DNA from 2 places in the Lysinibacillus sp. FSL R5-0849 genome. Region 2 is predicted to be linked to the other one. Evidence: riboswitches for the same ligand, from Rfam matches in the RefSeq annotation. Region 2 holds a riboswitch; the other holds the start of a gene.
The links. Region 2 has a riboswitch for cyclic di-AMP ahead of MKY80_RS01345 (APC family permease). Riboswitches for the same ligand answer to the same signal wherever they lie in the genome.
Positions count from the first base shown of each region.

Region 1: it holds a riboswitch for cyclic di-AMP, as region 2 does, so the genes downstream of both, MKY80_RS15370 (TrkH family potassium uptake protein) here and MKY80_RS01345 (APC family permease) in region 2, are expected to answer to the same signal.

Region 1 is NZ_CP152004.1:3,122,786-3,137,953, forward strand. It holds gene recO (DNA repair protein RecO) at 1-456, opposite strand, end outside; gene era (GTPase Era) at 612-1,529, opposite strand; gene MKY80_RS15315 (cytidine deaminase) at 1,516-1,929, opposite strand; gene MKY80_RS15320 (diacylglycerol kinase family protein) at 1,995-2,345, opposite strand; gene ybeY (rRNA maturation RNase YbeY) at 2,346-2,819, opposite strand; gene MKY80_RS15330 (HD family phosphohydrolase) at 2,828-4,948, opposite strand; gene MKY80_RS15335 (PhoH family protein) at 5,162-6,118, opposite strand; gene MKY80_RS15340 (sporulation protein YqfD) at 6,121-7,233, opposite strand; gene MKY80_RS15345 (hypothetical protein) at 7,235-7,483, opposite strand; gene MKY80_RS15350 (hypothetical protein) at 7,540-8,019, opposite strand; gene floA (flotillin-like protein FloA) at 8,045-9,049, opposite strand; gene MKY80_RS15360 (NfeD family protein) at 9,053-10,381, opposite strand; gene rpsU (30S ribosomal protein S21) at 10,685-10,858, opposite strand; cyclic di-AMP (ydaO/yuaA leader) riboswitch at 11,114-11,252, shown strand; gene MKY80_RS15370 (TrkH family potassium uptake protein) at 11,368-12,705, shown strand; gene MKY80_RS15375 (TrkA family potassium uptake protein) at 12,732-13,388, shown strand; gene MKY80_RS15380 (manganese catalase family protein) at 13,438-14,007, opposite strand; gene MKY80_RS15385 (spore coat protein CotJB) at 14,032-14,295, opposite strand; gene MKY80_RS15390 (spore coat associated protein CotJA) at 14,292-14,516, opposite strand; gene deoC (deoxyribose-phosphate aldolase) at 14,651-15,168, opposite strand, start outside.
Region 2 is NZ_CP152004.1:272,796-287,963, reverse strand. It holds gene MKY80_RS01390 (PucR family transcriptional regulator) at 108-1,268, shown strand; gene MKY80_RS01385 (DMT family transporter) at 1,374-2,270, shown strand; gene MKY80_RS01380 (YitT family protein) at 2,328-2,900, opposite strand; gene MKY80_RS01375 (DUF2252 family protein) at 3,072-4,361, shown strand; gene MKY80_RS01370 (DUF2179 domain-containing protein) at 4,398-4,919, opposite strand; gene MKY80_RS01365 (VOC family protein) at 5,168-5,518, opposite strand; gene MKY80_RS01360 (GNAT family N-acetyltransferase) at 5,823-6,536, opposite strand; gene MKY80_RS01355 (nucleobase:cation symporter-2 family protein) at 6,817-8,115, opposite strand; gene MKY80_RS01350 (xanthine phosphoribosyltransferase) at 8,115-8,699, opposite strand; purine riboswitch at 8,831-8,932, opposite strand; gene MKY80_RS01345 (APC family permease) at 9,097-10,920, opposite strand; cyclic di-AMP (ydaO/yuaA leader) riboswitch at 11,040-11,189, opposite strand; gene MKY80_RS01340 (PepSY domain-containing protein) at 11,403-11,921, opposite strand; gene MKY80_RS01335 (PepSY domain-containing protein) at 12,015-12,680, opposite strand; gene MKY80_RS01330 (HAMP domain-containing sensor histidine kinase) at 12,677-13,972, opposite strand; gene MKY80_RS01325 (response regulator transcription factor) at 13,969-14,658, opposite strand; gene MKY80_RS01320 (Nramp family divalent metal transporter) at 14,872-15,168, shown strand, end outside.

The DNA of each region.
Region 1 (15,168 bases), 1.8 Mb from region 2:
ACAGGCGTGTAATATAGGCTGGACTCCTGTATAGGGTAGCATCTTCCATTCAGCAAAGAGTGTGATGGATTCAGGATCATAGCCATCCTCTATCGCTTGGAGCGCTTGCAGCAGGACATCAAAGGCGAAAGGCTCTGGTTTTCCCTCTTCTACGACCCGCTCCACAAGTTCCATAATATAGCTAGCATAGGCAGTAGCTATGATATCCTCACGAATATGGCGCATTGAATTCAAATGCTCCCCTTGTTGCAATGTCCCCATACCAGTATGGTGTTGTACCATAAACATGCCATATGTAAAAGGCTGTGTGACTGACGCTAATCTACTAGAAGGCTTTTTCGCACCTCTTGCCATGGTTGCTACCTTCCCTGCCTCCCGCGTAAGCAACGTAACAATTTTATTAGATTCACCATAAGCGCGTACTTTTAAAACAATTCCTTCCCATTTATGAAGCATAGTCCCCCTCCTTTCCTATAAACTGTCCATGAAAATAGAGCTCTCCAAAATATTTTGGACAGCTCAAAGTAAAATCTATATGACCGAGGGCATTCACACCGCCAATGCTGTAGACCTTAGTTTTTTGACGGTGTTACCCTAGTCAGCAAAGCATCTTAATACTCATCGTCACGGAAGCCGAAATCACGTAAATGTGTTGATTTATTACGCCAATCTTTTTGGACTTTTACCCATAGTTCTAAATAGACTTTAGAACCTAATAGCATTTCGATATCCTTTCGTGCACGTGTCCCTACTTCTTTTAATAGGGCACCACGTTTACCAATGACAATACCTTTTTGAGAATCACGTTCAACCATTATAGTGGCTGAGACATGAATTTTATCATTGTTTTCCTCATCTCGACGGATTTTATCAATAACAACCGCAATGGAATGTGGAATTTCTTCGCGCGTTAAATGTAATACTTTTTCACGAATAAGCTCAGAAATGATGAAACGCTCTGGATGATCCGTTACTTGGTCAGCTGGGTAATATTGTGGCCCATCTGGTAAATATTTCGACAACGTGTCCAATAAGCTTTCTACGTTATTGCCTTGTAACGCTGAGATAGGAATAATTTCAGCAAATTCATAGCGTTCCTTATAGCTTTCGATAATTCCAAGTAATTCATCTGGATGAATCTGATCGATTTTATTAATAACAAGGAATACTGGCGTCGAATTTCCCGCCAACATTTCTAGTATAAATTCATCGCCTTTGCCAAGCTTCTGCTCAGCATTCACCATGAATAAAATCACGTCCACTTCACGCAATGTATTTTTGGCAACTTTTAACATAAAATCACCAAGTTTATGTTTTGGCTTATGGATACCTGGAGTATCAATAAAAATCATTTGGCTATCTGTTGATGTCAGTACACCTTGTACTTTATTTCGTGTTGTTTGTGGTTTATCACTCATGATCGCAATTTTTTGGCCAATGACACGATTCAAAAATGTCGATTTACCAACATTGGGACGACCAATAATAGAGATAAAGCCTGACTTATAGCCACTTCTAGTTTCCAGCATTCTCTAAATCCTCCGTTGTAAATGCAAACGGTAATAATTCGCCCACTGACGTTACCGTAACATCACCTTTTAAATTCGTTAAATAAACAGGCATCGTCGGTGCGCAAAATTCCATCATCACCTGACGACATGCTCCACATGGTGCGCATGGGCCTTCTGTATCTGCAACAATAGCAATAGCCTCGAATTCATAAGTACCTTCTGACACAGCCTTAAAAAATGCTGTACGCTCAGCACAATTCGTCATACTATAGCCTGCATTTTCAATATTACAACCGTGAATAACTTCTCCGGCCTTCGTTAAAAGAGCTGCTCCTACTTTAAATTTTGAGTATGGAACATATGCTTTTTCACGCGCTTTTTTAGATTCCTCTAGTAATGCATGCATATCAATTGTCATCTATCATATTTCTCCCTCACGTTAGTATAATACAGTTAATTTTTCATATCAGATACTCACTTCGATTACAACCATTTTGGTAAGAAGATAAGTAATCCGATTATAGCACTGAATAGCGCAAATACAAGCACAGCACCTGCTGCGATATCTTTTGCCTGCTTGGCGAGTGGGTGAAGGTTCGGCGATGCCAAATCCACTACTCTTTCAATAGCTGTATTAATCATTTCCAATGCAAACATAAGTGCTATTAATAGTAGCACAATATACCATTCCGTTCGAGACAAACCTGTAAAATAACCAGCCAGTATGACAATGACTGCACTCACAATATGTGATCTTAAATTTTGTTCTTTACTTGCAGTTATAATGCCTTCAAACGCATAGCCAAATGATCGCAAGTATTTACGCAAATCCATTTAATCTCGTCCTAAACCAAAAGTTTGTAATATTTCATCTTGTTTTGTAAACATCACTTTTTCCTCTTCAGGCTCCATATGGTCATAACCGAGTAAATGTAAAAAGCCATGGACAGCTAAAAAACCCAATTCTCTTTCAAAGGAGTGAGTGTATTCCTCAGCTTGCTCTTTTGCACGATCTGTCGAAATAATAATATCGCCTAGTATACGGGGCATTCCTTCAAAAGTTACAGTCATTTCACCTTCACCTAGTTCCTCCAATGCAAAGGAAATGACATCGGTTGGTTGATCTTTCCCGCGATACTCGCGATTTATATCTTGAATCGTGTCATTTGTGACAAACGTCACAGAAACCTCTGTTTCTGGCTCGATGTTTTCTACACTCGCTGCATGTTGCAAAAGCTTTTCTACAAGCTCTATATGTTGTGCCGCCACTTCATTTGTTTCATCTGTAAAATCAATTGTTAAAATCATAGATCCTCCTACTTATCTGCCTTTGGATATTCAATACGTGAATGGAAAATCCCGTTCAACGTTTCGCAAAGTACTCTCTCAATACATTTTAACTCTTTTATTGAAATATCGCATTCATCAAACTGGTTATCTTGTACTCGATCGTCAATAATAGCTCGTACTAGCTTATGAATTTTCTCAGCATTCGGCTCTTTCATTGAACGTACTGCTGCCTCTACACTATCTGCCACACTTATAACCGCTGCTTCCTTCGTTTGCGGTTTTGGGCCAGGATATCTAAACGTAGCCTCATCAAAGGATTTCCCTTGCTCTTTCGCTTTAAACAAGAAAAATTTTAACAAACTTGTCCCATGATGCTGCAACGCAATATCAATAATTTCCTGAGGCATTTTATAGCGTCTTAACATGTCTGCACCGTCAGTTGTATGAGCAATGATAATTTCTGCACTTGTTTCAGGAGGCAAAGAATCGTGCGGATTAATGCCTGACATCTGATTTTCAATGAAGAAAGCTGGTCTCTTTGTTTTTCCGATATCATGATAGTAGCACCCTACACGAGCTAGTAACCCATCTGCTCCTATTTCTTCACAGGCAGCTTCAGCTAAGTTTGCGACCATCACACTATGATGATATGTTCCTGGTGCTTCCATTAGTAATTTTTTTAATAATGGATGATTTGGATTGGATAGCTCAATTAAACGTAATGACGATAATAAACTAAATGCTGACTCAAAGAATGGTAAAAGACCCATTGTCAACGCACCAGAAAGCAATGCAGATAACATAGCCGCTACAAAGTAAAACACTAATTCTGGTAAACCATAGGATGATTGTGTCATTAATAAATAGAAGGCGATAAAAGCCATATTTACAAGAGAAATAACCGCAACTGCCTGTAAAATATGGGACCGCTTCTCAACACTACGCAAAAAGAATAAACTTGCAAACCCTCCGAAAATGATATAAAGCGTAATTTCCATTTGCATAACGGATGAATAGCCTTCTTGAAAAATAACGCCAGCCGAAGCAGCAGTCATAACTGTAACAAGCACTGCTGCTTTATCATCTGCCAATAGACGGACAAGCATCGTAGCCAATGCTGTTGGGAAAAGGAAGGCAATGGTCACATCAAATCCGCCAGAAACTAAGCTAATAAATTTCATTAGCAAGATGGACAAACTATAAACAATCACTGTTACCAATAATGCATTTCGTTTTTTTCGTTCGTTAGCCTCCCAACGCTCGAATAAAATATACATAAACACCATTTGGAGCAGTGTTAAAATTATGAGTCCTGCAATTGGTTTTAAGGAAGCTTGATTACTAATCATCCCTAAAAGCTCTAATTGTCGAAATGCCTCTTTATCAATAATCTGGCCTTCCTGCACAATAATTTGACCTTGTAAAATTCTTGTAGGCTCTACACTTTCCTTCGCTTGTTCTTTTCTTATTTTCGTTTGCTCTTCGTTAACGGTTTCATTTTCAATGATGCTTGTACGGCCAATTAAAACAACCGTATTGAATATTTTATCTGGATACCCTCTTTGTCCTCGAATTTTCGTCTCAAAGTCATTTTGAGCAACAAAGACATTTTCAGGTCGAATGGATTTTTGTAAGTATTCCTCTACGGTTTTGGATAATTGGATACTTGTTCTATTTAAATCCTCATCGCTCTGCACTAAAAGTCCTTCTAGCTGTGAATCCGTGAAGATGAGTGGCATTTGATCTTCATCAAGCGATTCAAATTTTTTGCGAAGCTGCCCTACTTGATCGGCAATTGCAATAGGTTCCTTACTATTTGCCACATCCTTTTTTACCTCAAGTACATAATCAAATAACGATGTGACAATCGCTGCTCTTTGCTTGGCGACATCCTCCGAAAATTGATAGACCGGGCCTACTGCAGTTGCGGCTTTTTCCCGCTCTTGCTGTGTCTTGTAGGTATCTTCTATTGTTTTAGTAGATCGTACGGTTTCAGGGGCTAACTGTAAAGGTTTGAAATCATATGTAACTCCTTTAACATTGCCATACATCAATCCAAATTGTAGGCATCCTGTTAAAATGAGAATGATGATAATAAAATAGCGAAAACCGATAAGCTCTGTAAATTTTCGAAGTTGTTTCTCCATCTGGCACCTCCTCTATCTACCTTCTATCATACCAATTCAACATACATTTTTCTCGAAAAATGTATAAGAAAGCAAAAAACAGCTATACAAATTCGTATAGCTGTCACATTTTTTTCCATATTTTAATCATTCACATTTACAGGGCAGACTTGTTTAACCCTGTTGCCCCTGTCGCTTCGCTTTCGGGGCAGACTTTAGAAAGGCTTTGCCATTCTAAAGTTGCTGTTCTTCGTAGGCTTGGATGATTTTGGCTACTATTGGGTGACGGACAACATCCCCCTGTTCTAGCACTTGGAAATGGATTGATTTTACATATTTTAATGTACGTTCTGCTACAATTAAGCCAGACTCCGTATTTTTAGGCAAATCGATTTGTGTTTTATCACCTGTAATTACCATTTTCGACCCGAAGCCTAATCGTGTTAAAAACATTTTCATTTGTTGATGAGATGTATTTTGTGCTTCATCTAAAATAACGAAAGCATCATCTAATGTACGGCCACGCATATAAGCCAATGGAGCAATTTCAATCGTTCCTCGTTCAATCAATCGTTGGGTCTGTTCAGACCCGTAGATGTCGTTTAAGGCGTCATAGAGAGGTCTTAAATAAGGATCTACCTTTTCCTTTAAATCACCAGGAAGGAAGCCTAGAGACTCTCCTGCTTCAACAGCGGGACGAGTTAAAATAATGCGCTTGACATGCCCATTTTTAAGTGCCTGCGTTGCCATGACTACCGCTAAATACGTTTTCCCAGTACCGGCTGGACCTATACCAAAAACAACGTCTTTATGACGGATTGCTTGTATGTATTCTCGTTGACCAATTGTTTTTGCACGAATTGGTTTACCTTTTGTCGTGCGTGCTATTTCTTCATCATAAAGTTCTGCGAAATATTCAATGGTACCTTTTTGAGTCATTTCAATAGCTGTAGATACATCACGTTGATCAATATTAATACCTTTGCGAATGACCTTCAATAATGCATGCAGCAGATATGTTGCCTGTTCCTTAGCACTTTCTTCACCCGCAAGTTGAATTTGTTCACCACGGGTAATGATATGAACATTAAGTGCTTCCTCAACCAGCTTCATATTTGCATCGGAAATTCCGAGTAGCATAACCGCTTCGTTTGGATTATCCACTTGTAATACAGTTAACTGTTCTGACATAATCATTCTCCTTGTAGGCCATGTATTGGACTTGCAATGTTTTCATTGACTAAAAATAGAACTTTCCCTTCAACTGTACCATTACCCCACTTTGCCTGTAAAAGGTTTTCTTTTTTGATGATGGATTTAGCAGGTAACGAACGTATTACTTTTTCATGCAGGAGTGGGATGAGTAAAGTCTCAATTTTCGATTCATCAAGCTCCACCTGCATCGTTTTCGTTTGCTGTTCCTCCACAATTGACACATAAGGGTCTAGCCAATTCGGTAAATCCTTTTTTTGCACATAATCAACTTTTTCTTGATGAATACCTTTCACCAATACTCGCCATTGCTTTTGTTGCAAGGTTTCCATTGTAATTTTTGTAGGAATTTTAAAAGTACATTCTAGCCAATAGTCTGCATAAACCTCGCCCTTTGCGCCAACAAAGACATGATTTGTTCCACTTTCAATCACACCACTAACAAGAACATCCCCCTCATAAGCTGTATCATTTACTGAAATTTTCCGCTCCCCATTTTGGATATCAAAGTGAGTAATAATACCGCTTTTCGTTGCTACTAATTGCGATGCCAATTTTTCATTTGTCTGCTTCGTTTGTTTAGGTGACTCCTGTGGTCTTAGTACCACGCGTCCTCCATTTTTTTCAATATGCACCCAAGAAAGTTCTCGATGCTGTTCTAGTAGCTTTTGGCGTATAACAGTATTAGAAGGTAAATTTTTTTTAGAAAGTGGTGTTTCTATTTGAAATGTATCATGAAAGGTTTTACCTAAGCGCTGCTCCAATTCAGGTGTCGCGGCTTCAATGTCTACTTTCCAAATCACTTGCGCACCAATTATTGGGATGGCAATCATTAAAGCCAAACCAATCAAAGTCCAAACCTGAGCTCGGAAAACTTGCAGCTCATCCGCATAAAAAACAGCCATTTTCAAACGAAAGCCTCTTCGTATACGGCGAATTTTTGGTAAATGATGCATCGTTGTTTCAAATGAAACCTCTTGTTCTCTAAAGACAACACGCTTTAATGGAACATGTTGTGCGTGCAATGCTTGAATAAAAGGATGAACATTTTCATGGCGCTTTATACGTATAATGATTGGCCGATTATTCCACATTTTAGCTCACACCCATATTCTTTGTCATTTTCATATGAATCTCTTGTAAATTTTCAACAGAAAGATGAAGCATTTCTTCTTTTAGTGCATGAATCTTCACCAGATCCGCAGTAACAGTAATATGATAATCTGCATAAGCAAACGAACATGTCGTTGCATCTGCATGAATAAAACGATAAGGTCCAATGATTTTTAATGATTCAAATTCGGACAATTCAAGTAGTGGCGTTAATTGAAATAATTTTTTCATAAAAAAAATGCCTCCTTCTTCGGCAATATATGCATCGAAAAAGGAGGACATGCTAGTTATTTTCTTTTTGCTTTTGGAGGACCTAATATTTCAGCCATTACCACAGCCTGCATGAGAGCCGTTTTAGATTGTGGAACTTGAAAAGGAGAATGAGTCCCAGTTGCTTTCACTTCTTCCTTCCCAGCTGCTAATCGTCCTTTTCGCTCTCGAGTAGACGAGCGGTGTGGCACATCAGCTGGAATGACAGGTGGCGCAACATAGCTTGGTACTTCCTTCTTCACTTGTTCCTCAACATTTTTTTTAGTGTCTTGAACCTTTTCATTTTCTGGAATCCAATCCCCAATAAATTCTCGAGCAAAATCTTCAAAACTTTGCGGTTTTTGATGACGTTGCGGAGTTTCTTCCAAAACAGGTGACTCTACACGTGTATCCTTATTATTAAAAGGAGGCATCGGTTTTTGTGGTTTCTTATTTTTTGATTTTCCGAAAATAGAGCTGACTATGGCAATTATTGCAAAAATAATTAATTGTTCCATATGTTAGTTCCGCTCCTTTCCGTTATTAAACATTTGGTTCGTTTGTTTCAGGTTTATCGTTGCTTACTTTTGAAATGGAATCACGCATAGCCGTATCAGCTTGAATGTTACGATAGTTCATGTAATCCATAATACCAAGATTACCTGAGCGTAATGCTTCCGCCATCGCTTGAGGTACTTCTGCTTCAGCTTCTACAACTTTCGCTTTCATCTCTTGAACACGGGCAATCATTTCTTGCTCATTCGCTACAGCCATTGCACGACGCTCTTCGGCCTTCGCTTGGGCAATGTTTTTATCTGCTTGCGCTTGTTCAATTTGTAATTCTGCACCAATGTTTTTACCGATATCTACATCAGCAATATCAATGGATAAGATTTCAAAGGCTGTTCCTGAATCCAAACCTTTTGATAAAACTGTTTGTGAAATCATATCCGGATTTTCTAATACTTCTGTATGGCTAGTTGCCGAACCAATTGTAGAAACAATCCCTTCCCCTACACGGGCAATAACAGTTTCTTCACCAGCACCACCGACTAAACGCTCGATGTTGGCACGTACCGTAATACGGGCTTTAGCCTTTACCTCAATCCCGTTCATCGCTACACCTGAAATAAATGGTGTTTCAATAACTTTTGGGTTTACAGACATTTGAACTGCCTCTAATACATCTCGCCCAGCTAAATCAATCGCGGCACAGCGCTCAAATGATAATTCAATATTCGCGCGGTGAGCAGCAATTAATGCATTGACAACTCGGTCTACATTACCACCAGCTAAATAGTGACTTTCAAGCTGGTTAATCGTAACAGGTAAACCTGCTTTATGTGCTTTAATCAACGGATTTACGATTCGAGACGGAATTACACGACGTAAACGCATCCCAATTAATGTGAAAATGCTAACACGGACGCCTGCAGCCAGTGCAGAAATCCATAGTGCTACTGGTACAAAGGTAAAGAATACCGCTAGTACAATGAATAAAATAACCAGTCCAGCGATAGGACCAATTAATGCTAAATCAAAACCCATTTTCTATTCCTCCATCTCTTTTTCTGTTTGTCTCACGACAATGCGTGAGCCTTCAACTTTAATAATTTCTACATGTTTATTTGCATCGACATAGCCGCCCTCTGATACAACATCAATGCGTTCACTGCCAAGAACCATTGTACCCGATGGACGTAAAGGAGTAAGTGTAGTCCCTACTTTTCCTAACAATTCTGTGCGATTGACGTTGGATACATAGCCCTCTTCTGTCGTAGTTGCATCCATTAACACCAGCCTGTTTAAGACATGCAGTTTTTTCCCGAAAAATTTCATCAGAATCACCATTCCTATAATCGCTATTACAAGCGCAATGAGAATTGCTATTATCATTTGCATAATATTTGCACCTGCCAGTAATAAACTTAGTATTATGAGAACACCACCTAAAATACCGACAATTCCACCAGGAACAAAAAACTCTGCAACTACAAGTGCTAAACCAATAATTAATAACAATAAGGATTCATAGCCAGCAAAGCCTGCAACCATATGTCCAAAGAAAAATAAACCAAGTGCTGATAATCCCATTATACCTGGAACTCCAAATCCTGGCGAATAGAGTTCCATTACAAGACCTAGACTTGCAATGGATAATAAAATTGGAACAATAATTGGATTTGTAATAAAACGAGCCAATTTCTCAGAGAATGTTGGTTCGATTGGAACGACATCACTTTCTTGTAAGTCTATTTTCTCTAAAAGTTCCTGAAAATTTTTCACGGTACCCTCTGAGTATTGGACCTTAAATGCCTCCGATGCTGAAAGCGTTAATAGATTTTTTCCTTCCGCACGGTATTCCGGCAATTCATAACTCGAATCAGCCATTGCTAAAGCATACTTAGGATCTCGACCTGATGTCTCCGCTGCTGCCGACATTTGAGCAAGCCATGCACTATTGGCTTTCAAATCGGCCGCATTACCTGCTGAATCGATAACAGCTGCTGCACCGATTGTTCCATTGGGTACCATGTAGATTTCATCCGCATGTAAGGCTAAAAAAGCACCTGCTGAATGGGCATCCTTATTAATAAAAGCAATCGTCCGTATATCCGTTGCATCCATAAGCATGGCGATATCACTTGCTGCATTTACAAATCCGCCAGGCGTATGTATATCTAAGATAATCGCTTTCGCATTGTTTTCTTTAGCCTCATTAAAAGCTCGTTGTAAAAATGCGTGAAGCCCTCGCTCCACTTCATTATGAATAGGAACGTGGTAGACCTTACTGCTTGCAAAAGCCGAAGTTAATGGAAACGCTAACAAAAAAGTCATCCATATCACTAGTAAGTAACTAAGGATTCTCCGTTTTCGCACCTTTTTCCCTCCCTTCTAACATGCTTCTCCTCTGTATATACGGTCGAACATGTAAAAAGTTTCACAAATCTAAAAAATTATTTCAGCGATATGTACATGTTGCTTATACTACGTAGTATTACACAAAAAAGCCGAATGAATCTACATGATATCCATCCGGCTTTTTCATATGTACGTAAAACGAGCAATGTAAAATACCTGAAATTAATTACAGCTGTAATTAATTCCAGGTATATCTTTGTCTGCTCAGTGAATCATACGATTGCGTGTTATGAACGTAGGGATTTTTAATGGGAAATTAAATTACCACTTACGTTTACGTGCAGCTTCTGATTTCTTTTTACGTTTAACGCTAGGTTTTTCGTAGAACTCGCGCTTTCTAACTTCTTGAATTGTACCACTTTTTGATACAGTACGTTTGAAGCGGCGAAGAGCATCTTCAAGCGATTCGTTTTTGCGAACGACAGTTTTTGACATCTCTCTTTCCCTCCCTCCGAACACACGTCAATACACAATTAGGCAAATAACCTTCTGTTGTGTACTAAAAAATTATATCGTATTGTCTAATAATGGTCAATAGAAAGTGTGCGAAAATATCAAGTGAATTTTTGGTTTTATTTCTAATTGGAATTAGATGATCAAATTTTGCTCACAATAAAAAAAAAATTGCATTTTTCTATTAATATAGGGGTTTACAGAAAATAGAATATGGGCGTAGAATAATCACATTCAATTTAATAATGGCCAAATCTCAAACATTGAAAACGGAGGACCCAATATATTGGGGTTAATTCTGAAATACAGAAAGGATGAGAAACTCTTTCGCCATCCTACCCGTCAGCTAACTTCGTCGGCTAAAGCGAAGGAGGTCCTATTCGACCACCATTATTAGCATGTTTTCTACTATCCTTTACATGCTTTTTTAGTTGGTCTTTTTTTATGCATTTTTAAAATCAAGTTATTTTACATCTATAGAGGAGAACAAGATGAACACTTTTAGAAACACATTAAATCCTCCCAAAATTCTTGTACTTGGCTTTGCACTTATTATTATCATCGGGACTTTTCTTTTAACGATACCTCTTTCTACAGAAGATGGAAAGGGACTTTCGTTTTTAGATGCATTGTTCACCGCTACATCAGCAACTTGTGTAACGGGATTAATTGTTGTCGATACAGGTGATACATTTTCAGTTTTCGGAGAAGTAGTCATTTTATTCTTAATCCAAATTGGTGGTTTAGGATTCATGACATTTGCAACCTTGTTATTTTTACTACTTGGGAAAAAAATATCTTTAAAAGAAAGACTTTTGCTTAAGGAAGCATTTAATAATATATCCATTGCCGGCCTTGTAAAATTAGTAAAGAGAATACTGCTCTTTACAGCATTGATTGAAATGATTGGTGGTCTTATTTTATCTATTCGTTTTTCTTTTGATATGCCAATAGGAAAAGCTGTTTATTTTGGTTTTTTCCATGCAATTTCTAATTTCAATAACGCAGGCTTTGATTTAATGGGCGGATTTAACGGAATGACAGCTTATGTAGATGACCCATTCGTCGTTTTAACAATTTGCGCTCTCATTACACTTGGAGGCTTGGGATTTATTGTCATGAATGAACTATATGAATATCGATTTACTAAAAGACTATCCGTCCATACGAAAATTGTATTAGCGTTTACAATTTTTTTAACGGTTAGCGCTACAATTTTGATATTTGTGTTTGAATTTGGAAATGATAAAACACTCGGTCCATTAACTGAATGGGGCAAAGTATTAGGTTCTTTTTACCAAGCTGTTACACCAAGAACAGCAGGTTCCAATACACTTGCTATTGGTGACTTAACACATTCCACATTATTTTTAATAATTCTCTTAATGTTTATTGGAGCTGGATCTGGTTCCACTGCAGGTGGAATAAAAATAACAACTTTCGCAGTATTAGTTGCTACAATGTGGTCACAAATCAGGGGGAAAGAAGATGTTGTTTTATTTAAACGTAGAATTGTCACTGAGACTATCTTAAAGGCTTTGACTGTCACAATGTGTGGCGTACTTATCGTTGTTGTTGTGACAATCATTCTTAGCATTACTGAACAACGTCATAGTTTCATGATGTATTTATTTGAAGCAACCTCTGCATTTGGTACTGTCGGTCTTTCGATGGGGTTGACACCTGAGTTATCCCCTACTGGTAGAATTCTCATTATTTTAACGATGTTTGCCGGAAGACTAGGTCCATTAACCATTGCTTTCGCTATTACAAAACGACGAAAAACAGAAGCCTTTCGACATCCTAAAGGTAATATTATGATTGGATAACAAAATTAGAGGAGAGTGCTATAGCTATGGCTATTAAACAATATGCAGTTATTGGCCTAGGAAGGTTCGGCACAAGTGTTGCCCGCAGATTACATGAAGCTGGACAAGAAATTTTAGGAATTGATATTAATGAAGAAAGAGTGGAGGATGCAGAGCCCTATGTTACCCACGCTGTAGTAGCTGATACAACTGAAGAAAAAGCTTTAACCTCTATTGGTATAGGAAATTTTGATTGCGTTATAGTGGCTATAGGTAACGATATGCAGTCAAGTATTTTAACAGTATCTTTATTAAAAGAACTAGGGATAAAAAAAGTTATTGCTAAGGCCCTCGGTAAAAGACATGGTCAAGTTTTAGATAAAGTAGGTGCTGATTGGATTATTTATCCTGAGCGAGATATGGGAGAGCGCGTGGCAAATCAGCTATTGTCTCCGAATATGCTGAATTATATCGAATTGTCTAAGGAATATAGTATAGAAGAAATTATGATCCCTTCAAAAATGGCTGGGCAAAATCTGCGAGATTTAGATTTGCGTGCGAAATATAACGTAAGTGTTATTGCCATTGTTCGAGAAGGAGAAATCATTATTTCCCCCTCCCCTGAGCAAAATATGGAACAGGAAGATATTTTAGTGATGATTGGCCATCGAAAAGATCTCGCTTATTTTTCAAACATACAATAACAACAAAAAGGCTGTTTCAAGACCCCTTGATACAGCCAGCCACTTTTTCTTAGAAGATTTTCTGTTGATCTCTATCATCTTTTAAAATTTCTACCGCCTCTCTAAAACGTTGGGAATGGACAATTTCACGTTCACGTAAAAACTTCAAACTGTCATTTAAATCGGTATCATCAGATAAATCAATAATCCATTGATAGGTGGCACGTGCCTTTTCCTCTGCGGCAATATCTTCATATAAATCTGCTATTGGGTCCCCTTTTGCCTGAATATAAGTTGCTGTAAATGGCACACCAGAGGCATTTTGATAAAATAAAGCTCTGTCATGATTTACATAATGATCTCCTAATCCCGCTTCTTTTAGCATTTCTGGCGTAGCATCCTTTGTCAGCTTGTAAATCATCGTAGCAATCATTTCTAAATGTGAAAATTCCTCAGTCGCTATATCCGTTAATAAACCAACCACTTTGTCAGGAATCGTATAACGTTGATTCATATAACGAAGTGCTGCTGCTAATTCCCCATCAGCACCCCCATATTGCTCAATTAAAAATTTTGCAAGCATAGGATTACAAGTACTAACCTTTACCGGGTATTGAAGTTTTTTTTCATAATACCACAAGAATAAATTCCTCCTAATTATATGTTATACTTGCCACGGCCATGGGGTATCAACCCAATTAAAAGGATAATCTGAATAACTTCTTCCAAAATTCATTAATGGACCAAATTTTTGTTCAAAGTTGACTTTGAGTTTCATACTTTTTTCAGTGTTTTCATTAAATTGTTGAATGGCTGCATAATCATGTGGATGTGTGTCTAAATAGAGATTTAACTCAACGATGACGAAATCAATTGCCTGAATTTCTTCAAGTAGGGTATAAAATTCAGGCGGCATCTTTTTAGTCATGCTTCATCCCTCCTTTTAGTTGGAAATGGATAGGGACTAAATAATTGTGGCCATAGTGTTCCTGCCATAAGTGCCTCTCTTGGAGTTTGGAATTGGGGAAGTCCAGGTGGCTGAAAACCCATATATAATTGTGGTGGTGTAGCATAATATTTTACTTCGATGGGTTTGCAGGGATCAAAGGGACTAATATAAGGCTTCCAATACTTATATTGTGTAAACATGACATCCTCCTTTCTGTATTCAAAATCGTCAGTGGAGTATATGTGATCGTTGAAGGTATTATTCTATATGAAAAAAAGCCACTAGCTTCTTACTGAGCTAGTAGCTTATATATACTGAAAGAAATAATTAATAATTAATAATTAGAATCTGCGATTAATCCGTTCATGATGGCTACGCCAGAGCTTGCACCAATACGAGTTGCTCCTGCTTCCACCATGCTTTTCATATCCTCTAAGCTACGAACACCACCTGAAGCTTTAACACCAAGATCAGGACCTACTGTTTTACGCATTAGGGCAATATCTACTGCAGTTGCGCCACCAGTTGAAAAGCCAGTAGATGTTTTAACATAATCAGCACCAGCTGCCACAGCAAGCTCACATGCTTTTACTTTTTCTTCATCTGTTAATAAACATGATTCAATGATGACTTTTACAAGTGCACTACCTTTAGCTGCTTCCACAACTGCAGCAATGTCAGCTTGTACAAGATCATAATTTTTATCTTTTAATGCACCAATATTAATGACCATATCTACCTCATTTGCACCGTTCGCAATTGCATCTTTTACTTCAAAAGCTTTCACAGCTGGAGTATTGGCTCCAAGAGGGAATCCAATAACCGTACAAACCAACACGTCTGAACCTTGTA
Region 2 (15,168 bases):
GATTTTTTTATTGTATGTATAATCTTTTCAAACTAATGGTTTTTTATTAAGACGTACTTTTATAATAGAAGATAATAGCTTACTACAAGAAAGGCAATGATCCATTCATGAATGTAGAGAACTTTTTACAATTACCCATTACAAAAGAATTTACCGTTATTGCTGGTCACAGCGGTTTGCATAAAGCTGTTCACAACGTAGAAATACTCGACTTTGAATTCTCCCCAGATATACATCATGTGCGAGATACAATATTCACTCCTAACAGTGTTGTGTTAAGTAGCTTATTATTTGCAAAGCAAAAGCCTGAGTATTTATTAAATGCCGTCAAAAGCTTGATCGAGCTTGGAGCAAGTGCCTTAGCCTATAAGCCTGTTATTTATAAAGATTTACCTAAAGAGGTTTTAACTTATGCGGAAGAACGTAATTTTCCTATCCTTCGATTTGGTGGAGATGAGTTTTTTGAAAAAATCATTTTAGAAACGATGGCTTATGCTAAAACACAGGATTACTCGTTCTTTTTAGAAACAATTGTACGAAGATTAATGGAGGAGGATCTTGCAGAGGAGCAGCTGAAGTCGATATTACAGCAAATTGATAGACCCTTTGACAAGTATGTATTTGTCGCTAATCTACGGGGAAGGGGTTTATCTCAAAGTGATTGGCAACAGAACTTTTTATCAATGGAGCCTTTATTAAAATCTGGTTTACTTTGTTCCTATAAGCAAAGTCATTTTATAATTATCACTCACCCATCTCAGCAGTTTCAGGCTGAGAGGTTTATACATGAATGGCTAACATTAAGTGCTATCCCTACCGAAGCATTCACCTTTGGCTATAGCAATTGGTACGACACACAAACAGGCATCTCTACTGCTTTACGAGAAGCCTTTTTTGCTAGTGTTTTTGCTGAAATTGATAAGGTACTAAGCTGCCATTATAAGTCCCTTGCATCAGATCGTTTATTAATAGAGCTGTATCGTAAAAATCCTACATTTGCGATGGATTATGTTACTTCCTTTTTAGCGCCTTTACTCGATGATAAGGCAGATCCAGATTTATTGGAAACGGCCAAAACCTATATTACAAAAAAAGGAAACATTAAAGAAGTAGCTGTTGACCATTATTGTCATCCCAATACCGTCCGCTATCGTATGGCAAAAATCCGTCAGTTAGTAGTACCTATAGATAATGACTATGTATTTTATGAGCGTCTAGCTGCAGCCGTTAAATTGTACTTATTACATAGCAAATTGAGTGATGAATAATCGCTTTGGAATAAGTACAAAAAAACGCCTGAATATTTAGAAATAAAATCAAATTATTTTCTTCTCTCTTATGCTATCCTAATTGAAGTTAGGAGGAAGAATTTCATGAAAACTTACATAGCGGATGGCATGCTACTCGTTACAGCCATTGTTTGGGGCAGTGGGTTTGTTATAACAGCCATTGCCTTAGAATATTTAACGGCTTATCAAGTTATGGCTGGTAGATTTTTATTAGCTTCAATTATATTAACTGTTTTATTTGGTTCCCGATTAAAAAAAGCGTCAAAATCGGTCATATGGAAAGGTGCTTTATTAGGTACCATATTGTATATAGCATTTGCTCTTCAAACGGTTGGACTTCAATATACAACACCATCGAAAAATGCCTTTTTAACCGCAGTTAATGTCGTTATTGTTCCGTTAATCGCCTATGCGGTTTATAAGCGTCGTATTGATGGGTATGAAATTATTGGGTCCTTAATAGCCATTATTGGAATTGGCTTTTTATCGTTACAAGGTTCATTGACGATGAATATTGGTGATGCCCTTTCGTTAGCTTGTGCCGTTGCTTTTGCCTTTGATATATTTTGTACAAATCTTTTTGTTCAAAAGGAAGATGCCATTGCACTAACTATCATTCAATTTCTTACCGCTTCCTTTATAGGTATTCTTGTGGTCATTAGCCAAGGAGAAATCCCTACGTCACTAGAAAAAGAAGCTATTTATTCGATTATTTACTTAGGAATTTTTTCAACAACGATTGCTTACCTTTTTCAAAATGTGGCGAATCAATATACAACTGCTACAAAGGCTGCGATTATTCTATCAACGGAATCTTTTTTCGGCATGATCTTATCGGTTATCTTCCTGCACGAAATTTTAACGAGCCGTATGGTTGTAGGAGCTGTTCTTATATTACTCGCCATACTCATTGCAGAGGTCAAACCAGCACATCCTAAAAAGAAGCTTATGAAAACACTCGACAATCAAACGCCAAAATAGTTTCAGTCTCTTACTGGAGCTATTTTTTTATGCGACACGCTCAGGAGTAAACGAATGTTATGAAGCACGACTCGTAATGATGCTCGTCGTTATGCCTACTACTAGAACCGTAATAATAGACAATAAAAAAGTAGTGGAGGATAACAGGAAGCCGCCCACAACAATAACGATAGAATCAATGAAAAATATTAATATCCCTACATTAATACTTGTTTTATCACTAATAAATTGCGCAATGAGGTCTGTCCCTCCTGTGCTTGTCTGAAAACGAAGCATTAAGCCGATTCCAAAGCCTACGAGAATCCCCCCAAGTATAGCACTGTAAAGAGCATCTATATGAACGAGATTTCTGACTGGCTTTAACAAGTCTATAGTCAAGGAAGAGGTAATTAAGCCATGAATACTATTGTAAAAATAAGCTCTATATTTAAACCAGGCAATAATAAAAATAGGGATACTAATGATAATAATCATTAGACCAATCTTTAACTTATATAAATAATGTAAAATCAGCGCTAATCCTACTACTCCCCCATCTAATATTTCATAGGGCGTTAAGAATAAGTTAATTCCTAACGACAAAGAAATACTCCCTACTATAATGACAAGGCTTTTCGTCAAAAAATACATATAACCCCCCTCCGTAACTGAGCATGTCTTATAGTATGAAAATAGGTGATTGAACATGTTACGAAATAACCCTAGATCCTAAGCCATTTTTATCGAGCCCTTTTGATAAATTTCTTCGAAACCTATTCCTTTATTTTTCGTATATACATGTAACCTAAAGGGGGTTTTTAGATGAAGCATGCATTATTGGAACAGGTGAAACATACAAGAGTTTTTTTAAGAAGGGAGCTATTAAATACCATCTTTGAGGAGTTTGATGCTCAACGAATGAAGTTAACTGAGGCACAGCGTTTGGAGAAGTATCAGAAAATGCTTGAAAGTCCATTCCGCTTTTTCCGAGGAAGTGCTTATCTATTTTATTTTGACATGACAAAAACTTCCTCCATTTTCCATACGCCTACTCTCAAACCGACTTGGATTCAAGGAGACATGCATATGGATAACTTCGGTGCCTTTCAAAATGAAGACGGCACGATTGTCTTTGATGTCAATGATTTTGATGAGGGTTATGTTGGTTCTTATTTATATGATATTGTTCGTATGAGTGTAAGTATTGCGCTTTATTTAGAAGAACAAGGCATACATAAGGCTGCTCAGGAAACGGCCATTCAACATCTGCTCAATAGCTATATAGATCAGCTTAAACGATTTCAGCGTAAACAGGATGATCCTCTAACGCTCGTATTTACGAAAGACAACACAAAAGGACCCGCCAAAAAATTATTGAAAAAGCTAGAGAAACGTCAACGCTCCCAGTTTTTACAGGATATTTCCTATGTCGATGAAGACGGGCAACGCCTATTTATTAGCAATGATGAAATTAAGCCCGTTACTGCCGAGGAATATAATGCAATTTCGAGTGCACTTCCTGCTTACAAGATTAAGGACATTGCTTACAAGCATGGCTCAGGTACTGCTTCAATCGGATTAAAACGTTACTATATTTTAGTGGAAGACAAAAAAGATGCATCGGGAGTAGACGATTTAGTATTAGAAATGAAAGAGGTCCGTACAGCGATCCCTGCCTATTTCCTTCCTTACAATCATGAATTTTGGAAGCATTATGAGCATCAAGGTGCGAGAGTAGTTGGGACACAAAAAGCTATGCACCATTTAGAGGACCCTCATTTACACTATATCACCATGAATGAGCAGGAATTTTACATTCGAGAGCGTTCCCCTTATAAAAAGAAAGTAAAGCCTAAAAACTATAAAAATGTCGACGATTACTATACAACAACCTCGATTATGGGACAAATTGCCGCTAAAATACATGCACGAGCGGATATCGATTATTCTCCTGTTTTCACCTATCATAGTGAGGATGAGATACTAAAAACGATTGGGAAAGATCGACATGTATTTGTTGAACAAGTAATTTTACAGTCTATGAACTACAAAGATACAGTCTACTCAGATTATCACCTCTTTAAAAACTGGATGGATGCAAAGTTTAAATAGCAACGAAAAGGACCTCAGCTAGTAGCTAAGGTCCTATTATTTTTGCCTAGCCTTCATACGAGCTAGTAAAAAACCGCCTTTAAATGACTTTGGCTCGTAGGAAATTATAAATGCATTCGGTTCAAATTGCTCTACTATTTGAAAGAGTTCTGCCTCTCGATTTCTCTTTGTTAAAATTTCATATTTATAGCGATTACTATCTCGCCCCTCACCAACATAAATCGTAACAGCAAATCCCTCATTACGGAGAAACCTCACAAGCTCTTCATTTTTATTTTGAGTATTAATGGTTGCATAAACATAGCCAATCGCCAGCTTCCGTTCAATTTTGGCTCCTAAAAAAATACCTAAGCCAAAACCAATTGCATAAACGACCATAGCTAACATACTTTGTTTCCCGCTAAAAACAAGCGAAAGGCCAAATACATACACGAGCATCTCTAGCATACCGAATATGGCAGCAAGGAAAGTAATATTTTTCACCAAAAATATTGTACGTAAAGTTAAAAAGGGTACATATACTAATTGAAGTATTAAAATCAAAACGATACTTTGCATTTATACTAGACCTTTCTAAGAGTAGTTATATAAGTGTATGTTGAAATAGAGAATTACATTCTATTAAAAATACCTTATTTATAAATTCCCTCGCCACTCAATTCTAAACATTCACGCCTAAAACAAGCTGTGTACTAAAAAAAGCCGTTCGATTATTCCAACGACTTTAAAGGAAAACAACAAGCTATTTCCCCACTATTTAAACGAAGTTAACATATTGCGGTCATTTTCAAATTAATTCCTTTGATTTATTTTTCCCAAAGCTCGATACGTCTTCCTTCTGGATCTTCAATCCAAATAAATTTTCCAAACTCATGAATTGTCTTGTCCATTGCAAGGGGCACACCTATTTTTTCAAGATGTTTGATACTGTCTTCTAGATTTTCCACTTGAAAGTTTAGCATCACTTGCTGATCTGTTGGAAAATAGCTGTCATGCTCAGAGAAGAAGGAAAAGATCGTTTCATTGCCTGACTGTGGTGTAATCATGGTACCATTCCAACTTTCAATTTCCATGTTTAGAACTTTGCTATACCACTGTTTAATTTCTTCTAGATTTTCAGTCCTCCAAAAGACTCCTCCCAATCCCTTTACTTTCATAAAGATCTCCCTCCTACCAATTAGTTATGAATTTAAATTCTAGTTTTAAATGTGAATACCTTCTTTCGTTAACATACCCATACCAGTTGAATAGTAAAAAGCTTTTATGCAAGACAATCATATTTTTTCTTGCGGATCTCTTGATAAAGGGACATATTAAAAAACGTTCTACAGCCGAACGTTTTTAGAAATTTTTACCTTTTATGTAAATGTGATAGCTTTTATATCATCTCAACAAACATTCGTTACTTCATTAAGAATTCCTCACTAAAAAGCCTCATTGATAAATGAAAATAGCCAATCCTTAAATAGAATATTGTAAAGAAATTACAGAATTACTTTGAATGCATCCGTTTGAAAGCATTATATTTCTCATTGGAATATTGTCAACTCGGGTCATCCCTAAATAAGACATAGCTTTAAATTCATTTTTCAATCTATATAGGCCTATTAAATGTAAGTCCTTACCTAATCCTGTCCCCATAAAATTAGGATGAATACCAATCCAAAGCATACGACCTTCATTATTTGTATTTGGTTCTATATGAGGGAAAACTACACCAACAGGTTCACTGTTAACAATATATACTGTATACATATTGTTGACTTGCGATGGGAGTTCCGTCCTCATTTCCGTCAGAAATTTCTCTGCATCTATAACACTTGTACTCATCATTTCAGATAAAAAAAAGATAGACTTTTTCTCAGAGCATGACCATATTTCATAATCTAGTTCTGAAATAGTTAATGGTGTCAGTAAAGATCTCTTAAATGCTATTCTTTTATCAACAATTTCCATTTTAGTTCTTGTACAATTCAAGCTATCTAAAAGAACTTTCGGACATTCAAACCTAACTTTTTCTAAACCACTCTGTAAGTTATCTAAAAGCTCATTTATTAACACATCTATCTCAGCGGCAAAATCAAGTCTATCCTCTAAAATCTCTAGCAGCATTACACTATCACTTTTTAGGTAATGTACGCCAACACTTCGGAAATGTTGTAGCAGATTATCCATATGTTTTCACCTCTTATGATTTATACTATTCTTCTCCTTTCAACCATTTCCCTCTTAATTGGTCAAAGAAGTATTTTTACCAAGTTTCTAATCATACATTGATCAGACACATAATAAACAAGAAACTTGCTTATTACTACCTAATGTTTTTCTTCGAACATTTTCTGCCCTTTTTTCGCATAAAAAAATGCCACCTCCTCCAATCTAAATCAATAGATAAAAGTAGGTGACATTGTTCTTTATATGTTTGAATTCTGATACATGCTATTGAATGATCTCTTTATGCTTCTCCATGCATCGGGTCTTTTTTATGCTTCGGCCCAATCATGTTGAATAAAATATTAAGGATAATTGCTGTGACTGAACCACAAACGATACCGTTAGATGTTAAAATTGACACTTTTTCTGGTAGTGCATCAAAAATGCCAGGAACGACTGATACACCGACCCCTAAACTTACCGCAATCGCAGCAATCATCGCATTTTCTGCTGATTCGTTCATTACTGGTACAAGCATACCCATACCCTGTGTGATTACCATACCGAACATCGCAAGCATTGCTGCACCTAGTACAGACGTTGGAATAATCGTTGTTAATGCTGCGATTTTCGGTAGGAAGCCAAGTGCTACTAGTAAACCACCTGTGATGTAAATGACTTTACGGTCCTTAACACCTGACATACGCGTTAGACCCACGTTTTGTGAGAATGTAGTGTACGGAAAGGCATTGAAAATTCCACCGATTACAGATGCAAGACCTTCTGAGCGATAACCACGAGCCAAATCTTTTGAATCTAATTTTTTATTACATATATCACTTAGTGCAAAATAAACACCAGATGATTCAACTAAAGATACCATTGCTACAAGCGTCATTGTAATAATAGCCGTTACATCAAATGTTGGCATTCCAAAGTAGAATGGTTGTACCATATGGAATACATCCGCTTCTGCTACTGGGTCGAAATTAACCTTGCCCATGAATGCCCCTAAAATTGTACCAGCTACTAACCCAACTAGAATGGAAATAGCACGGATGAAGCCTGTAGAAAAACGATAGACGATTAAAATAATGACTAGTGTAATAAATGCTAATGCAATATTTGAGCCGGATGCAAAATCCTCTGCCCCTTGTCCACCTGCCATATTATTTAAAGCTACTGGCAGTAAAGAAATACCGATAATAGAAACGACAGATCCTGTTACTACTGGTGGGAAAAATTTCACTAGCTTCCCGAAGAAGCCCGCAATAATCACGACAATCAAACCAGATGCAATAATGGAACCATAAATATCTGTGATACCTTGCTCTGGGTTTGTACCTATAGCAATAATTGGACTTACCGCTGTAAATGTACAACCAAGTACTACAGGTAAGCCAATACCAATAAATTTACCTGAGTAAACTTGTAAAAGTGTTGCGATCCCGCACATCATAATATCAATCGCCACTAAATACGTCATTTGTGTTGAATTAAAGCCAATTGCCCCTCCAATAATAAGTGGCACTAGGATGGCTCCAGCATACATCGCAAGTAAATGTTGAATTGCTAGCGTCGTTGATTTAAAGGTATTCATTACGCGCGAGCCTCCGTAGCAAATGTCACTTTGCCATCTTCAAGAGAATCTACAATCGCTAATGATTCCACGCGAACACCTTGCTCACGTAATAATTTTCCCCCATCTTGGAAGCCTTTTTCAATAACAATGCCAACTCCTACAACATTAGCACCTGCTTGAGCTGCAATATCAAGTAAACCCTTTACAGCTTCTCCGTTTGCTAAGAAATCGTCAACAATTAAAATATTGTCGTCTTCACTTAAAAAATTACGTGATACAGAGATATCATTTGTTTCATTTTTAGTAAATGAATGTACTTTTGATGTGTAAAGGTTATCTGAAAGTGTTAATGATTTACGTTTACGAGCGAACACTACCGGTGCACCGATTTCTAGCCCTAACATGACAGAAGGAGCGATGCCTGAAGATTCTATTGTTAAAATCTTTGTAATTACTTGGTCAGCAAATCGGTTTGCGAATTCATGACCAATTTCCTTCATTAACAATGGGTCAATTTGATGGTTTAAAAATGAATCTACTTTTAATACTGAAGATGATAGAACTTTACCCTCTTGCATAATTTTGTCGTGTAATAACTTCATTTCTGTCATATCCTTCTTTCTTAAATATTAATAAAAAAAGCTGAACACCTTGGTCCCATTCAGCTACGAGTGGAGCAAAGCATTCAGCGTTAAAACGTCGAAAGGAATAGAAAACATCATGAAAGAAGTTCTCTAAAAGCATTGCTACCCATAGTCGATTTATTTACGGTAAATCGGTAGAAACTTGCAAGCCATATCCTCGCTATTATATGAGTAAAATTGTATGAATCTATCAGAATACCCAATTTAACACTTTATTCGGTAGAAGCCTATTTCTCCTACTGAAAAATGTTTAATTTTTCGGAATTTAATGGTATTCTGCGACTTTTTAATTGTAAACGTTCGTGTTTTCAATCAACGTACTGATTATAACAGACAATTTTCTAGCATGCTAGCATTATTTTGATAAATGAAAGGGTACTGTCATAATCACGACATTTCTGTGAAATAACAATGTTGTACGTATTAATAAGCTAGATTGATTGTGAAGCATATGATGCCAGCCTTTTTTAGGTAAAAATTGAGGGATGACAACCGTTACTTTATGACCTGTTTTCGCACATTGATGGTCCACTTTATCTATAAATTTGATCAATGGCTGTGTGATGCTACGATATGCTGAATAATAGGTTACTAGTCGAATATCTGGTTGCCAAGCCTGCCATTTTTCTTCGAAGGCTTTTGCATCCGCTTGATCGAAAGCCACATAAAAGGCAATAATTTTATCAACCTTTAGTGATTTCGCATAATGAAGGGAATTTTCAACCACCTTCGTTATACCAGCTACTGGTACGATGAATACATTTCCTTCAATAGTAGCGACTTCCTCTTTACTCAATCTCAGCTGTTCCCCAACGGCTTGATAATGAAGCTTGATCCGATGAAATACAAAAATGATAATTGGTAAAAATACAAACACTGGCCATACCTGAGGCAACTTCGTTACAAAAAACATCATCGCTACAATAAACGAAATGGCTGCACCAATTGTGTTAATCGTAAATTTTGTCATCCAGCCAGTAGGTTTTTCGCGCCACCATTTTCGCATCATTCCCGTTTGTGCTAATGTAAACGGAATAAATACCCCAACAGCATAGAGTGGAATCAAATGCTCTGTTGCCCCATCAAATAAGATGATTAAAACAATGGCTGCTAGTCCTAGCATCATAATGCCATTAGAATACCCTAGGCGATCCCCACGCATTTGAAATATTCTTGGAATAAAACCGTCTTTTGATAAATTGACAGCAAGTAGAGGAAATGCTGAATAGCCTGTATTTGCTGCAAGTACCAAAATCATCGCTGTTGTACCCTGTACTATATAATAAAAGAAATTTCGACCAACACTTGCTTCTGCTAGTTGGGAAACGACTGTCGCTTCCGAAGTTGGCGCAATTCCGTAAAAATAAGCTAAACTAACAATACCGATAAATAAAACCGCTAAGATTCCGCCCATTGCTAACAATGTTTTAGCAGCATTATTAGGAGCTGGATTTCTAAAATTAGGGATCGCATTCGATATAGCTTCTACCCCTGTTAAGGCTGAGCTCCCTGACGCAAATGCCTTTAATAATATAAATAAACTAATCCCTGCGACGGGTGTACCTATCTTTGGATGCAGCTCTGCTGGCACCTGACCTGTTGCAACATTATAGAGCCCCATCCCAATCAACACTAACATAACGACTACAAACAGGTAGACAGGGTATGCCAAAACCGAGGCGGACTCTGTTACACCACGTAAGTTCAAGACCGTTAAAAAAATCACAAAGATAATAGCAATTGGCACATTGTATGGATGCAGACTTGGAAATGCCGATGTAATAGCATCTGTCCCTGCTGATACACTTACCGCTACCGTTAAAATATAATCAACGAGCAATGAGCCACCTGCTACAAGACCCGCGTTCACACCTAAATTTTCCCTAGATACTACATAAGCGCCGCCCCCGTGTGGATAGGCGAATATAACCTGACGATATGATAAAGTCAGTGCCACCAATAGGACAACAACCCCTGCCGCAATCGGTAAAGAATACCAAAATGCTAATGTTCCCACAGTCATCAGGACAATTAAAATTTGTTCCGGTCCATAAGCTACGGAAGACAAAGCATCGGACGATAATATGGCCAATGCCTTTGTTTTACTAAGTTTTTGCTCCCCTAACGCATCGGATCTTAATGGTTTGCCGATTACATAACGTTTAAATGAGGATTTCATCAATAAACACCTTCTAGTTTCTTAGATTGTGTTTCGCCTTCCTAAATGAGATCAAAAAACGCCTACAAGTCATCACTAAATAAGACTTGTAGACGCTCATCTGTCTGCCAAGCTCCAACTTATCTGCTCTTAACGCTTACGAGGTTAGCTGTCGGATTCGGGCCTGAGTAGCCCTACCCTTCAAAAGAAGAGATTCACCCCAAGGATTGCTTATGCACTCCGTCTAAAATGGGTCCCCCGCGTCTAGTTTGCTTCAGCGATTTAGAAATTTGAAACTTTAATAATGATGTCATATTACGCCTGGCGATTAAAAAAGTAAAGAAGAAAATTTTTATTTTTTACAAGTGAAATACATAGACTTTTTGAAATACATTGTTAATATCCATGGTAGAAATTAATTTATCCGCGAATACCTAATTTAAAGGCATTTTACAACAAAAAAACCTTAAAAGTATGCTCTACTTTTAAGGCAACAACTATTATTAGTCTTCCATATCTTGTTCAAAATCAACAATTTCTCCTGTAATCGAATCAACATCAACATCATATTCATATTGCCCATTTTTTAACTCGATTTCATAAATACCATCATCTAATTTAATTTTTGTGACTGTACCCTTTGCTTTTGTTAGAGCCGCTTCAATAGCCTTTTCTTTACTTATAAGGTTAGTAGCAGTATTAGCGTTAACCCATTCATTATCATCGTCATCTTGACGCTCTTTCTTCTGCTTAAGTAATTTTCCAGTATAGGCATCGAATTTTAAATCATACTCTTCTTTATCAGCATGCACCTCTACCTCATAAACAGAGCGGTAGCGATTTTGATCTAGTTCAATATCTGCTACTGTCCCATCCACTACTGCTAATGCTTTCTTTTCGATTTCTTGCATGGATAGAATCTTTTTTTCTTGTGCACTTCCTGATAATAAAGTTGTTGAACCAATTGCCGCTCCAACACCAAGAGTCACCACTAATGCGGGAATCATAATTATTTTTTTCATGTTCATCTCTCCTTTGTTTTATCTGCTTTTAGCTTACCAAGCAAAGATGATAGAACTATAAGAGGAACATTAGAATTTCATGAGAAAACTCGTTTAATCGTCCCATGAAACAGAAAGGACCCTTCCAGATACAGCATGAATTTGGAACGTGGCTTCTTCATGCTCTGTTTCAATTTCAACTAAATAATAACCGCCCTCCGCCGTATCTTCAAAATCTACAGAATCCACTTTCCCAGTTAATTGTTGCAGCGCTATATCAACGGCTTGCTGTTCGGTAATAATATGGGGTTTTTCAGGCTGATTTAGTGGTTCTACATCTTTTTCAGATAACACTTCACCCGAATAGCCATCTACCGTTATATCTTTTTGCTTATGTTCCTTTTCAACACGTGCGGTATAAATAGTTTCCGTGAGCATGACGTTTTCTACCTCACCATATTTTTCTTTCACCATTTTTCTTATTTGATTTTCCGTTAACAATAATTTACTTTGCCCTTTTTGTAACGTTAGATCAGAAACCTGCTGTGTTGTAGCATCAAGCATGGCTGTATATTTCAAATTCTCACGTGTAAATTGAATTTCAAATGAATTTCCACGCTTTTTTACTTCTGAAACTTGACCTTTATAAATAGCTTCGATATGGCGTATGGCCTCCTCTTCACTGAGAGGCTCCTTTTGAAAATAGCGATTTTGAATAAACCAAAGCACTCCGCTACAAAGAAGGACAATCACAATAAGTATTAAAGCCCACTTTTTCATTGCTGCCCCTCCTTTGGTATACACAAGGTAAAACTTGAACCTTCTCCAACTGTACTTTCCACATCTATGGTGATGCCCAATTGTCCCGCAAGTTCATGTGCAATCGCAAGCCCTAAGCCAGAACCGCCTGTTTTACGATTACGATCCTCTGTGACACGGTAAAAACGCTCAAACAAATGTGGAACATGCTCTGCAGGAATACCGACGCCAAAATCCTGAATCGTCATTCGTACATGCGTAGTAGTTTCAGCTGTGGAAATATGAACATCATCCTCACTATATTTCCTAGCATTATCAAGCAAAATAAAGAGTAATTGCTTCAAAATTTTTTCATCACTGTCCATAAATTGTGGTGCTTCTGCATCGACTATAAAATTCCGATGGTATGCCTGCTGCATTTGCGCAGCCACTTTATTAAGGAAGGGAGCCAGCTCTAGCTGTTCAATATGAATATCCATATGCTCATTATTTTTGGCTAGCTCTAATAATTGCAATACCATTTCATGCATACGAGAAGATTCATTTGCAATAGCCTGCAGCGATTCCTGCGCTACTTCACGATTGTCAAGGCCTCTTCGTAAGAGCAACTTTGCATAGCTTTCGATGACAGTAATGGGCGTCTTTAATTCGTGAGAAGCATTTGAAACGAATTCCTGTTGCTTTTGATAGTGCTGTTCAAGCTTCACCATCATCATATTGAACGTTCGATTAATTTTTGCTAATTCATCCCCACCTTTAGCTGGGATGTCCATTTTTTCATATTTCCCCGTCAATGCACTTTTGCGCATTGTCGCATTTAAGCGTTCTAGTGGTAACAAAATTAGGCGACCGAGTGCCAAGCTCGCTAAAAAGATTGGAATGGTGGCAATAATGGACACAACGATCAAAATAGCCTTTAATAAATCCAGTGTACTTTCTACTTCCTCCATTGATTGCTGTAAGGTGATGTCCACAATTGTCCCATCAATCCAAATAGTAGGCATTGTATAGGTAATGGAAGTAACATCTGGCATGTCTAGAGTGGCCTGAACCTTCGTCTTCAAATTTTCTCCATCATAAACATAGATAGCACCACCAGCTGGCATATATGCTCTTAATACTTGCTGTAGGTTGGTTTGTGCATTTAACTGACTTAATGTTGAGCTTAAATCATTCGCTCGTGTATGAAGTTGACTATATTCCGTATTATAGGCAAATTTCTCGTACAAAAAGTAAATTCCACTATTAGTTGCCACTAAAATTACTAGCATTAATAAAGTGGTAAGTAGATGAATTTTTGTTTTTAGCTTCATGATTTATTTTCCTTCAGCACATAACCTACACCGCGAACTGTTTGAATAATGGGTGTTACATTAGCGATTTCAAGCTTTTGGCGCACATAGCGAATATAGACATCCACAACATTTGTATCTCCGTAGTAATCAAAGCCCCATACAGTCTCTAATATTTGTTCCCTTGTGAGCACCTGCTTAGGATGCTTCATTAGATATAGCAATAAATCGTATTCTCTAGGAGTCAGTTGGATCTCCTTACCATAATAAATAACTTCTCTTGTCTGCTCATTGATCGATAACTGTCCAAACGACACACCAACCTTTGTTGGACTAGCCTTTTGAGAAAACCGTAGAGCATTACGGATACGGGCCAGTAATTCTTCAATTTCAAAGGGCTTTGTCACATAATCATTAGCTCCCAAATCCAATCCCTTTACCTTATCCTCCACCTCACTTTTAGCAGTCAGCATAATAACTGGGGTCTGTGATTCTGTTGCGCGAATACGCTTTAGCACATCTATGCCACTCATTTCGGGTAACATAATATCCAGTAAGATTAAATCCCATTGCTGCTCACGATATTGCAATAAACCATCTGCTCCTGTATGGGCCATCACCGCTTCATAGCCTTCAAACTGAAGCTCTAACTGGAGCACTCTCGCAATATTTTCCTCATCTTCTATAATTAAAATTCGATTGCTCATGTCGAATCAGTCCTTCACCTTTTCTTTCATCGTAAACGATACAGGTAAGGAAAGTCTAATTAGAAATTGATGAGAAATGTGCATACTTATTTTTTTAAAATTTTAAGCAAAGCGCTTCCCTTTTTCTAATCCTAGCGTTAGAATACTATTATCTCATTTTCCTCTAGGAAACTTTATTTCACGAACGATACTTTTTGAAATGAGGGAACAAATATGGTATACAAACAAGTCACAAAATCGTCTGCTGAGGCGGTTTTAGATGGAGATATAAAAGGTTGGCGACGGTTTTTACCTTTTCTTGGGCCTGCATTCATTGCAGCGGTCGCCTATATTGACCCTGGCAATTTTGCCACAAATATTACAGCTGGCTCTCAATATGGTTACTTACTCCTTTGGGTAATAGCCTTTTCTAATTTAATGGCGGTGCTCATCCAATCCTTATCTGCCAAGCTTGGTATTGCGACAGGAAAAAATTTACCTGAGGTGGCACGTGAACATTTTTCTAAAAAG